Linked DNA regions of Natronosporangium hydrolyticum. The protein of the gene in region 2 interacts with the protein of the main gene of each other region in a pairwise test. Links are inferred from orthologs where the notes say so. Each region holds a gene or a part of one and is shown on either strand. Other genes may lie near its edges.

Region 1 (5,152 bases), 1.5 Mb from region 2 along the record:
TGAGCCGCGTCGTAGATGTCGGGCCCGCGGATGGTCCGCACGTCCCGAATCCGCGCCTCCTGGGCATCGAACGGTCCGTCCAGCGGGAAACCGAGCACGATCGCGTCGTCGCCGTTGTCGAACTGCACCTCGGTGAACGGCAACACCGGGGCGCCCAGGCCGGGCACGTGCAGCACCGCCAGGTCCCGGTCCGGGTCGTAGACCACCACGGTGGCGTCGTAGGGCTGGCCCGCGAGCTCCACCCCCACCGAGCGGGTGCCCGCCACCACATGCGCGTTGGTCATCACATACTCGGCGGAGTAGACGAAGCCGGAGCCCTCGATCCGCCGGGAACAGCTCGGCGCGCTGCCCACCACCTTGACCACCGACTCGGCCGCCTGGCCTACCACTGGGTGGACCGCCAGCGCCGAATCCGGTGGCGCCACTTCTCGTACCCGGGTGGGGGTCAGGCCACCGAACACATCCGGAAAGCCACGAGTGTCGACCGCGTCGCGTAACGCGTTCGACAGCGCCTGCGCCGGCGGCGGCATCAACCGGTCGATGCCGCCCAGCACCGCCGAGTCCCGCACCGACTTGGCCAGCCAGGGCACGGACGACGAGGCCAACGGCACCGCCACCAGCCAGGCGACCAACGCCACCGCCACCAGCGACACCACCGCGCCGCCGGCGTCGTCGAGCTTCTGGCCGGGCCGGCTCCGGATGATCCCCCGCAGCCGGGAACCGAGCCAGCCGGCGAGCACCTGGCCCAGCACCGCCAGGCCGAACACCGCCAGCAGCGCCACCACCACCCGGTGGATGTCCGCCTCCATCTGGCGGGCGAAGATCGGGCCCAGCTGGAGCCCGAGCAGGGCACCGGCGAAGAAGCCGGCGAAGGAGAGGATCCCGACCACGAAACCCTGCCGGTAGCCGCTGATCGCGAACATCAGCATGAGCACGACTAGGACGACGTCGACCACTGACACTGCTTTAGCGTACGGGCCAGGCTTGCTCACGGGGCAGGTCATCGACTCTGTCCTGTGACCACGGTCTCGCCCAGCCGGCCAACTCCAGCAGGGTGGCGAGCACCCCGGCGGTGAAACCCCACACCAGCAAGCCATCCACGGAGAAGGCGGGACCGACATATCCGCTCGGGTGGCGGACCCGCAACCGGTTGGCCGGGTCGGCGAGCGCGGCGACCGGCAACCGGGCCACCCGCGACACTTCGTCGGTGGCCCGGGGGTAGACCTGATGCGGGGCATGCCACCAGGCCAGCACCGGAGTGACCACAAAGTCGCTTACCGGAATCCACAGCTGGGGAAGCTCCGTCACCACGGTGGCGCTGCCGGGATCCAGGCCGACCTCCTCGGTCGCCTCCCGCAGCGCGGTGCCGGTCGCGCCGGGGTCGCCCGGGTCGGCGGCGCCGCCCGGGAAGGCGACCTGGCCGGCGTGGGTGCGCATGGTGGCGGCCCGTTCCAATAGCAGCACGTCCGGCCCGGCACCGGGCTCCTCGCCGAGCAGGACCAGCACCGCGCTCGGGCGCCCCCGCCCAGCCGGCGTGGGCCAGCGGGTGAAGTCGGCGGTTACGGCGGTGGCGGCCCGGCTCGCCAGCGGCTGCCACCAGTCGGGCAGGGAGTCGGTCACGCCAGCCCCTCCGGCGGCGGGACGCCGAGGTGTTCGGCCACCAGCTCGGCCAGCTCCGCCGCGTCGTACGGGCGGGCGAGGTGGAGGTAGACGAGTTCGCCAGCGTCGTCGATGAACAGGGTGATCGGCAGATTCATCAGGCCGAGGCTGGCGAGCAGGTCGCCGCCGCGATCGTAGAGCGATGGGAAGTCCAGCGCCAGATCCTCGGCGAGCGACGCCGCCCGGGGCCGGGTGTCCTCGCTCACCACCCCCACCACGTGCACCTGGCCGGTGGTCAGGTCGGCGTAGCGCTGCAGCGCCGGCAGCTCCTCCCGGCACGGGGGGCACCAGCTGGCCCAGAGATTGACCACTGCCGGCCCTCGTAGGGCGGTCAACTCGACCGGCTCGTCCCCGGTGAAGCAAGGCAGGGTCAGCTCGGGCAACTGGTCGGTGCCGCCGCCCGGGGACGGCTCGCCGCCGGCGGCCGGGGGGGACTCGCCGTCGGGTGGGGCGGTGAGCTCGTCACACTCGGCCAGCGGCGAGGCCACCTCGGGTGGCCCGCCGTCGTCGACCGGCTCGCCGCCGCCATCGTTACCGCAGGCGGCGAGCAGCAGCGCCGCAGCCATCGCCACGGCGGCTCCGCGAACCGACCTCGACACAGCGCTCACCCGACCTCGGCGTCGGTCAACGCGGCCAACTCGGCCGCCCGGGGGCCCTTGAGCAACATCACCGCGGTGTCCCGGTCGGTGGGGCCGGACCCGTAGGCCGGGCACCAGCGGGCCAGCGAACACGCGCCACACGCCGGCTTGCGGGCGTGACACACCCGCCGACCGTGGAAGATCACCCGATGCGAGAACATGGTCCAGTCGCGCTTGGGGAGCAGCTCACCGACCGCCTGCTCGATCTTGATTGGATCGGTCTGCTCGGTCCAGCGCCAGCGGCGGACCAGTCGGGCGAAGTGGGTGTCGACGGTGAGGCCGGGTACGCCGAAGGCGTTGCCGAGGATCACGTTGGCGGTCTTGCGGCCCACCCCGGGCAGGGTGCGAAGCTCGGCCATCTGGCCCGGCACGTCGCCGTCGTACCGCTCGACCAGCTGCTGCCCCAACTTGATCAGCGCATCGGCCTTGTTTCGGAAGAAACCGGTCGGCCGCAGCAGCTCCTCCAGCTCGCCCCGGTCGGCCGCAGCGTAGTCGGCGGCGGTCGGGTAGCGGGCGAACAGCTTCGGGCTCACCTCGTTGACCCGGACGTCGGTGGTCTGCGCGGAGAGGATGGTGGCGACGGTCAACTGGAGCGGGGTCTGGTGGTCGAGCTCGCAGTGGGCGTCCGGGTGGATCACCGCCAGCTCGCGGGCCATCCGCCGGGCGCGGCGGGTACGGGCCAGGGGGGTCTCCGAGTCATCGTCGAACCGCTGGGGGGTCGCTCCCGCCGCCGCTCGCCGATTCGCCGCCTTCGCCACGCCGGCCAGCCTACGTCAGCCCACCGACGGCGGCGTGATCTCGCCGTCCGGTCCGAGCTGCGCACCGGTCTCGGGAAAGTCCAGCGCGGTGACGTCGCGGACCAGCTCCAAGCCCCGCTGCTCCGGATCGGGGCGGGGCAGACCCGCGTCGTACATGTGGGTCGAGACCAGCTGGCCGGCGGCGAACCCGCCGTCGGCGTGTAGTGACACCCGCAACACCGCACCCAGCCCGAGCGGGCCGGCGGCGTTGAGGGTGCCGCCGCCACCGGCGAAGTTGCCCAGGCTGTAGGCGATCAGCCGGCCCTGGTAGAACTCCAGCCCGCGCAGCACGTGCGGGCCGTGGCCGACCACCAGGTCGGCGCCGGCGTCGACCACCGCCCGGGCGAACGCCATCGGGTCGCCCCGCTGCTCGCCGTAGTACTCCTCCGGGCCGGGGGAGACCCGGGTGGCGTCGGCGCCCTCCGCCCCCATATGCACCTGCACCACCACCAGGTCGGCCTGGTCGGCGGCGCGGGCGACCACCGCCGACGCCTGGCCGTGGTCGTTCAGGTCGTTGGTCCAGGCGTACGGGCTGAAGCCCACCACGGCCACCTCGACCCCGGCGGCCGAGACGACGGTGATCTCTTCCCGCTCGCCGGTGTGGGCGATGCCGTGGTCGGCCAGCGCGGCCCGGGTGTTTTCGCGGCCGGCCGGACCGAAGTCGTTGCCGTGGTTGTTGGCGAGGTTCATCAGGTCGAAGCCGCCGTCGCGCAGGTGCGCTGCGTAGTGGGGCGGGGCCCGGAACGCGTGGCAGGCGGTGGCCTCCTCCGGGCACTTCTCGTGGCCGGTGTCCTCGGTGAGCGGCTGCTCCAGGTTGCCCATCACCAGATCGGCGGCGAGCGCGTCGACCACCTGGGCGAAGAAGCCGGCGCCGTCGTCCGCCGGGAGCCGCCCTTCGTCGCCGAGCACGATGTCGCCGGTGGCGGAGAGGGTCACCGCCGCGGCCGGTGGGGTGGTGGGCACCGGGCTGGGCTGGGTCGGGGCAACGGTCTCGGTCGGCGACCGCCACTGGCCGGCCGGGTCGCCAGCGCGGGCGAACCGGTCACCGAACAGGCTCGCCGCGCCGAGGCCGAGCAGCAGCGCGGCCGTTACTGCCGCGGCGGCCCCGATGAATAATCGGCGGGGCACGCCCCGCCGCGATGGTGCGTCGGCTGGCGGCGGGCGGTAGGACGGGACGGGCATGATAACTCACCGGAGGCTGTGGGGGACGCTCTGCGGACACTCCGCCCGGCTGAGGATACCTGTCGCATACGCTCCGTTGGTAGCACGCGTCAGCGAGGTCACTCGGCTGGCTGCGAATCCGGGGTACCCGCGGCTAGCCTGCGTTTGCGACTACCACCCCTACCGGGTGGTTGTGGGGTTCGGCGCGGCAGCGCCTAGACTGTTGCTGCGCGGGATCCGCGCATGCATGGAGGTGCGCGATGGACGAGGTACTTGCCCGCAGCGGGATCTTCCAGGGGGTGGACCCGGAAGCCGCTGAGGCGCTCGCCAAGGAGATGGAGACCGTCGAGGTCCGCAAGAGCGACGTGGTCTTCAACGAGGGCGAGCCGGGCGACAGCCTTTACATCGTGCTCACCGGCAAGGTGAAGCTCGGCCGGCGGGCCGCCGACGGCCGGCAGAACCTGATCGCGGTGATGGGCCCATCGGACATGGTCGGCGAGTTGTCGCTGTTCGATCCGGGGCCGCGCACCGCCACGGTCACCGCGGTGGTCGACACCAAGCTGGCCCGGCTGCGCAAGCAGGCGCTGCGACCGTGGTTGGCGAACCGGCCGGAGATCGCCGAGCAGTTGCTGCGGGTGGTGGCCCGGCGGCTGCGCCGCACCAACGACGAAAAGGCCGACCTTATCTTCACCGACGTGCCCGGCCGGGTCGCCAAAAACCTGCTCCAGTTGGCGAGTCGGTTCGGCACCCGCGACGGCGGCGTGCTGCGGGTCACCCACGACCTCACTCAGGAGGAGCTGGCCCAGCTGGTGGGGGCATCCCGGGAGACGGTCAATAAGGCGCTCGCCGACTTCGCCTCCCGCGGCTGGCTGCGGCTGGACGGCAAGAGCGTGATCA
Region 2 (5,866 bases):
TCCGTGCCGGTGCCGCCAGCGGTCGTCGCTGGGCAGCACCTCCTGCAACGCCGCCAGTAGGTCCGGCTCGGTGCCCGACCCGGTCTCGATCACCGCCAGGCCGGCGGTGGCGTGCGGCACGAAGACGTGCAGCAGCCCATCCCCCTCGCCGGCCACGAACTGCTGCGCCTCGGCGGTGATGTCGCGCACCGTCTCGGCCGACCCGGTCTGCACGGTGATCACCTCAGTGCGCATACCCCGAGTGTGCCCCGGCGCAGTTCAACGGTTCACAGCAGGGTGAGGTGACGCGCGGTGGTCGGGCTTGGCAGGATAGAAGTGCGACCCATGACGACTGAGGAGTTCCCGTGGCCACTGAACCCACCCGTGCCACCCCGCGCCGGCCGGTCATCAGCGATGGCCTACCCAGCCAGCTGCCGGATATCGACCCGGAAGAGACCGGTGAATGGGTCGAATCGCTCGACGGCGTGATCGACGCTGGCGGCCCCAAGCGCGCCCGTTACGTGATGTTGCGGCTGTTGGAGCGGGCGCGGGAGCGTCAGGTCGGAGTGCCGCCGCTGACCACCACCGACTACCTCAACTCGATCCCGCCCGAGCGGGAGCCATGGTTCCCCGGCGATGAGCACACCGAACGCCGCATCCGGGCGTACATCCGGTGGAACGCCGCGATGATGGTGCACCGGGCGCAGCGGCCGGACGTGGGTGTCGGAGGTCACATCTCCACCTATGCGTCGGCCGCCGCCCTCTACGAGGTCGGGTTCAACCACTTCTTCCGCGGCAAGCAGCACGCCGGCGGCGGTGACCAGATCTTCTTCCAGGGCCACGCCTCCCCCGGCATCTACGCCCGGGCGTTCCTGGAGGGGCGGCTCTCGGAGCAGAAGCTCGACGGGTTCCGGCAGGAGCTGTCCCACCCGGGCGGTGGCCTGTCCAGCTACCCGCACCCGCGGCTGATGCCCGACTTCTGGGAGTTCCCCACGGTCTCGATGGGGCTGGGCGCGATCAACGCGGTCTACCAGGCCCGGTTCAACCGCTACCTGCACCACCGGGGCGTCAAGGACACCTCTGACCAGCAGGTATGGGCCTTCCTCGGCGACGGCGAGATGGACGAGCCGGAGTCGCTCGGCGCGGTCGCCATGGCCGCCCGCGAGGAGCTCGACAACCTGACCTTCGTCATCAACTGCAACCTGCAGCGCCTCGACGGCCCAGTGCGCGGCAACGGCAAGGTCATCCAGGAGCTGGAGTCGTTCTTCCGCGGCGCCGGCTGGAACGTGATCAAGGTGATCTGGGGTCGGGAGTGGGACCCGCTGCTCGCCGCCGATGTCGACGGCGCCCTGGTCAACCTGATGAACAAAACCCCCGACGGCGACTACCAGACCTACAAGGCCGAGTCCGGCGCCTATGTACGGGAGCACTTCTTCGGTCGCGACCAGCGCACCCGCAAGATGGTCGAGGACATGACCGACGACGAGATCTGGGGCCTCAAGCGGGGTGGTCACGACTACCGCAAGCTGTACGCGGCGTACCAGGCGGCGGTCAACCACACCGGGCAGCCGACGGTGATCCTCGCCAAGACCATCAAGGGGTGGACGCTCGGCTCGCAGTTCGAGGGGCGCAACGCCACCCACCAGATGAAGAAGCTGACCCTGGATGATCTGAAGACCTTCCGGGACCGGCTCTACCTGGACATCCCCGACTCGGCGCTGGAAGACAACCCGTACCTCCCGCCGTACTACCGGCCGGAGGAGGGCTCCGACGAGCTCGCCTACCTCAAAGAGCGGCGGGACGCGCTGGGCGGCTCGGTGCCCACCCGCAACACCACCACGATCCCGCTGTCGCTGCCCGGCCCGAAGCCGTACGACTCGATCAAGGGCGGCTCCGGTAAGCAGTCGGTCGCCACCACGATGGCCTTCGTCCGGCTGCTCAAGGAGCTGATGAAGGACAAGAACATCGGCGCCCGCTGGGTGCCGATCATCCCCGACGAGGCCCGGACCTTCGGGATGGACTCGCTCTTCCCGACCGCCAAGATCTACTCCCCGCACGGGCAGAACTACACCCCGGTCGACCGGGAGCTGTTCCTGTCCTACAAGGAGGCGACCGCCGGGCAGATTCTCCACGAGGGGATCACCGAAGCCGGGTCGGTGGCGTCGTTCACCGCCGCCGGTTCCGCGTACGCCACCCACGGCGAGCCGATGATCCCGATGTACATCTTCTACTCGATGTTCGGGTTCCAGCGCACCGCCGACGCCCTGTGGGCCGCCGCCGACCAGCTCGTCCGCGGGTTCATGCTCGGCGCCACCGCGGGACGCACCACGCTCAACGGTGAGGGGCTGCAGCACGAGGACGGGCATTCGCTGCTGCTGGCGGCGACCAACCCGGCGGTGGTCACCTACGACCCCGCCTTCTCCTACGAGATCGCTCACATCGTCGAGGACGGCCTGCGCCGGATGTACGGCGAGGAGCAGGAGAACATCTTCTACTACCTCACCGTCTACAACGAGCCGGTGCCGCAGCCCCCGCAGCCGGACGACCTCGACGTCGCCGGGCTGCTGCAGGGCCTCTACAAGTGCCGCCCCGCCGAGGTCTCCGGACCGCGGGCGCAGCTGCTCGCCTCGGGCACCGGCATGCAGTGGGCACTGCGGGCGCAGGAGCTGCTAGCGCAGGACTGGGGAGTCGCCGCCGACGTCTGGTCGGCCACCTCGTGGACCGAGCTGCGCCGGGAGGCGGTCGACTGCGAGGAGCACAACCTGCTGCACCCGGACGCCGAGGCCCGCACCCCGTATGTGACCCGGGCGCTGTCCGACGCGCCGGGCCCGAAGGTGGCGGTCTCGGACTTCATGCAGGCGGTGCCGGACCTGATCGCCCGCTGGGTGCCGGGTTCCTACACCTCGCTGGGCACCGACGGCTTCGGGCTCTCCGACACCCGCGGGGCGCTGCGCCGCCACTTCCACGTCGACGCCGAGTCGGTGGTGGTGGCGACCCTGCGCCAGCTGGCCCTCGCGGGTGAGGTGCCGGCGACGGTGGCGGCCGAAGCGGCGGCGAAGTACGCCATCGGCGATGTCACCGCCGCCCCGGTCGGGGAGACCGCCGGCTCGTCCGAGTGAGCGTCAGCAACTGGGCGGGCAACGTCACCTTCGGCGCCGGCCGGGTCCACCGGCCGGCGACCGTCGGTGAGCTGCGGCGGCTGGTCGCCGGTGCCGACCGGGTCCGCGCCCTCGGCACCGGACACTCGTTCAACCGGATCGCCGACACCACCGGCGACCTGGTCTCGGTCGCCGGGTTGCCGGCCACGATCGAGATCGACCGGGAGCGGGCAGCAGTCACGGTCGCGGCCGGGGTCCGCTACGGCGAGCTGGTGGCGGAGCTGCACCAGGCCGGGTTCGCGCTGCCGAGCCTCGCCTCGCTGCCGCACATCTCGGTCGCGGGGGCCTGCGCCACCGGCACCCACGGTTCCGGCGACGGTATCGGCAACCTGGCCACCCTGGTCTCCGCGCTGGAGCTGGTCACCGCCGACGGCGAACTGGTCGAGTTGCGCCGCGACGTCGACGGGGACCGGTTCTCGGCCGCCGTGGTCGGGCTGGGTGCGCTCGGGGTGGTCACCAGCCTCACGCTGGACCTGGTCCCGACCTTCCAGATCCGGCAGTACGTCTACGAACAGCTGCCCCACCAGACGCTCGCCGACCGGTTCGACGAAGTGTTCCGGGCCGCGTACAGCGTCAGCGTCTTCACCGGCTGGGACGGGCCGCACGCCCGGCAGGTGTGGCACAAGCACCGGCTGCCCGACCCCGACGATGCGCCGGCGGCCGCTGCGGCCCCGGAGTGGCTCGGTGCCCGGCTCGCCGACGGTCCCCGGCACCCGGTGCCCGGGGCGTCGCCGGTGCACTGCACCGACCAACTGGGCGAGCCCGGCCCGTGGCACCTGCGGCTGCCACATTTCCGGCTGGATTTCACCCCCAGCAGCGGCCAGGAGCTGCAGTCGGAGTATTTCGTCGCCCGCCAGCGGGCACCCGAGGCGCTGGCGGCGCTCGAGCGGATCTCCGACCGGATCGCACCGGTGCTGCAGATCAGCGAGGTTCGCACGATCGCCGCCGATGAGCTGTGGCTCAGCCCGTGTTATCGGCGCGACAGCGTCGCCTGCCACTTCACCTGGATCGCCGACACCGAGGCAGTGACACCGGTGGTGGCCGCGGTCGAGGAGCAGCTGGCGCCGTTCGCGGCCCGCCCGCACTGGGGGAAGGTCTTCGGCATGCCCCCCGCGACGCTGCGGGGGCGCTATCCGCGACTGCCGGAGTTCGCGGCGCTCGCCCGTGAGTTCGACCCGGCGGGCAAGTTCCGGAACGACTTCCTCGACCGGTATCTCCCCGGCTGACTACCTCGCCGACTGATCCGAACGGTTTGGGGATGGGCGTGGTGGCGCTGGCAACCACAGCCATCCCGCCCTCTCGCCGATCGCGGGTCGCCGGCCGAAGTTCGCTCGCATTCATCCGGCAACTGGTGTAGACAGGTATAGCGGAAAGTATCGGGGAGGCGGCGGAGCGTAGAGGATGACTACTGACGGCGGGCCGGCGACCCAGGCTCCGCCCATCCGACCGGTCCGGGTGGAGGTGCTCCACGAGAGCGAGCGCACCCGGGTCACCCGGCTGCACCTGCCACCGGACGGCACGGCGCCGCGGCGGCTGATCCGGAAGGAGCCCCGCGGGCCAGGGGCCGGCGATCGCCTCCGCCACGAACAGGCGATCCTGAGTCGGCTCGACGACGTGGCCGGGGTCGCCCACCTCGCCCCCAGCCAGCCGTACCCGGGGTCGCTGCTGCTCACCGACGCCGGCGCCCAAGTGCTCGCCGCGGTCGCCACCCCGATGGAGCCGGTGGGGCTGGGCCGGCTCGCGCTCGCGCTCGCGCGGGCGGTCGCCGCCCTGCACCGGGCCGGGGTGGTGCACCGGGACATCAATCCGGCCAACATCGTGCTCGGGGAGTCCGCCGCCACCGGCGGCGACCCCGCCCCGAGTCTGATCGACTTCACGCTGGCCACCACCGCCTCGGAGGTGCGGCCCGCGTTCACCCACCTCAACGAGATCATCGGCACCCTGCCCTACCTGGCGCCGGAGCAGACCGGTCGGGCCGGTCGCCCGGTCGATCAGCGAGCCGACCTCTACGCACTGGGCGCCACCCTCTACGAGTTGGCGACCGGCTCGCCCCCCTTCGGCTCCGGCGATCCGCTCCGGCTCAGCCACGACCACCTGGCTAAGGTGCCGACGCCGCCGCGGGAGGTCAATCCGGCGGTCTCGGCGGACCTCTCCGGCGTGATCATGCACTTGCTGGAGAAGGAGCCAGACAATCGGTACCAAACCGCCGATGGGTTGGTGCATGACCTGGTTCAGCTCACCGACGGCCACCCCGGGCCGCTGCGCATCGGAGAGCGCGACTATCCACTGCGGATCCGGCCACCGTCCCGACTGGTCGGGCGGGAAGCAGAACTCGACAGCCTGGCCAAGGCGCTGCGGGAGACCATCGCCGGCTCCCCACGTAGCGTGCTCATCGACGGTGTTCCCGGCGTCGGCAAGAGTTCGCTCATCGACGAACTGCGCCCGGTGGTCACCGCCCACAACGGCTGGTTCGTCGCCGGCAAGTTCGACCCGTACCGTCGCGACCAGGAGTTCGAGGCGTCCTGGCAGGCGTTCCGGCAGCTCGGCCGGTTGCTGTTGGCGGAGTCCGAGGAGACCCTCGCCGACCTGCGGCCGCGGCTGCTGACCGCGATGGGGCCGAACGCTGGGCTGTTGGCGGCGCTGCATCCGGAGTTCGCCACACTGCTCAACGTCTCCCCGGACCCGAACGTAGAGGATCCGCTCGCCACCTCCGCCCGGCTGCAGCGGAT

What was found. The genes of interacting proteins can lie anywhere in the genome.
Region 1: the proteins of aceE (region 2) and nth interact in binary tests that used the Escherichia coli proteins (3 or more experiments, as listed by UniProt). The link is inferred for Natronosporangium hydrolyticum from one-to-one orthologs.

What each region holds. Positions count from the first base shown.
Region 1 is NZ_CP070499.1:5,352,663-5,357,814, forward strand. Bases 1,109-3,844 are described here. They hold nth (endonuclease III), read right to left. Parts: upstream 2,954-3,844; coding sequence 2,264-2,953; downstream 1,109-2,263. Other genes in these bases: JQS43_RS24280 (NUDIX hydrolase), read right to left, coding at 1,109-1,620; JQS43_RS24285 (TlpA family protein disulfide reductase), read right to left, coding at 1,617-2,225; JQS43_RS24295 (CapA family protein), read right to left, coding at 3,071-3,844. In the rest of the region: JQS43_RS24275 (MarP family serine protease), read right to left, coding at 1-962; more of JQS43_RS24280, read right to left, coding at 967-1,108; more of JQS43_RS24295, read right to left, coding at 3,845-4,276; JQS43_RS24300 (Crp/Fnr family transcriptional regulator), read left to right, coding at 4,516-5,152. UniProt on the Escherichia coli protein: DNA repair enzyme that has both DNA N-glycosylase activity and AP-lyase activity. The DNA N-glycosylase activity releases various damaged pyrimidines from DNA by cleaving the N-glycosidic bond, leaving an AP (apurinic/apyrimidinic) site.
Region 2 is NZ_CP070499.1:3,808,043-3,813,908, forward strand. What follows is about bases 1-3,298. They hold aceE (pyruvate dehydrogenase (acetyl-transferring), homodimeric type), read left to right. Parts: upstream 1-344; coding sequence 345-3,098; downstream 3,099-3,298. Other genes in these bases: JQS43_RS17060 (YjbQ family protein), read right to left, coding at 1-234; JQS43_RS17070 (FAD-binding protein), read left to right, coding at 3,095-3,298. Outside these bases: more of JQS43_RS17070, read left to right, coding at 3,299-4,363; JQS43_RS17075 (diguanylate cyclase), read left to right, coding at 4,539-5,866. UniProt on the Escherichia coli protein: Component of the pyruvate dehydrogenase (PDH) complex, that catalyzes the overall conversion of pyruvate to acetyl-CoA and CO(2).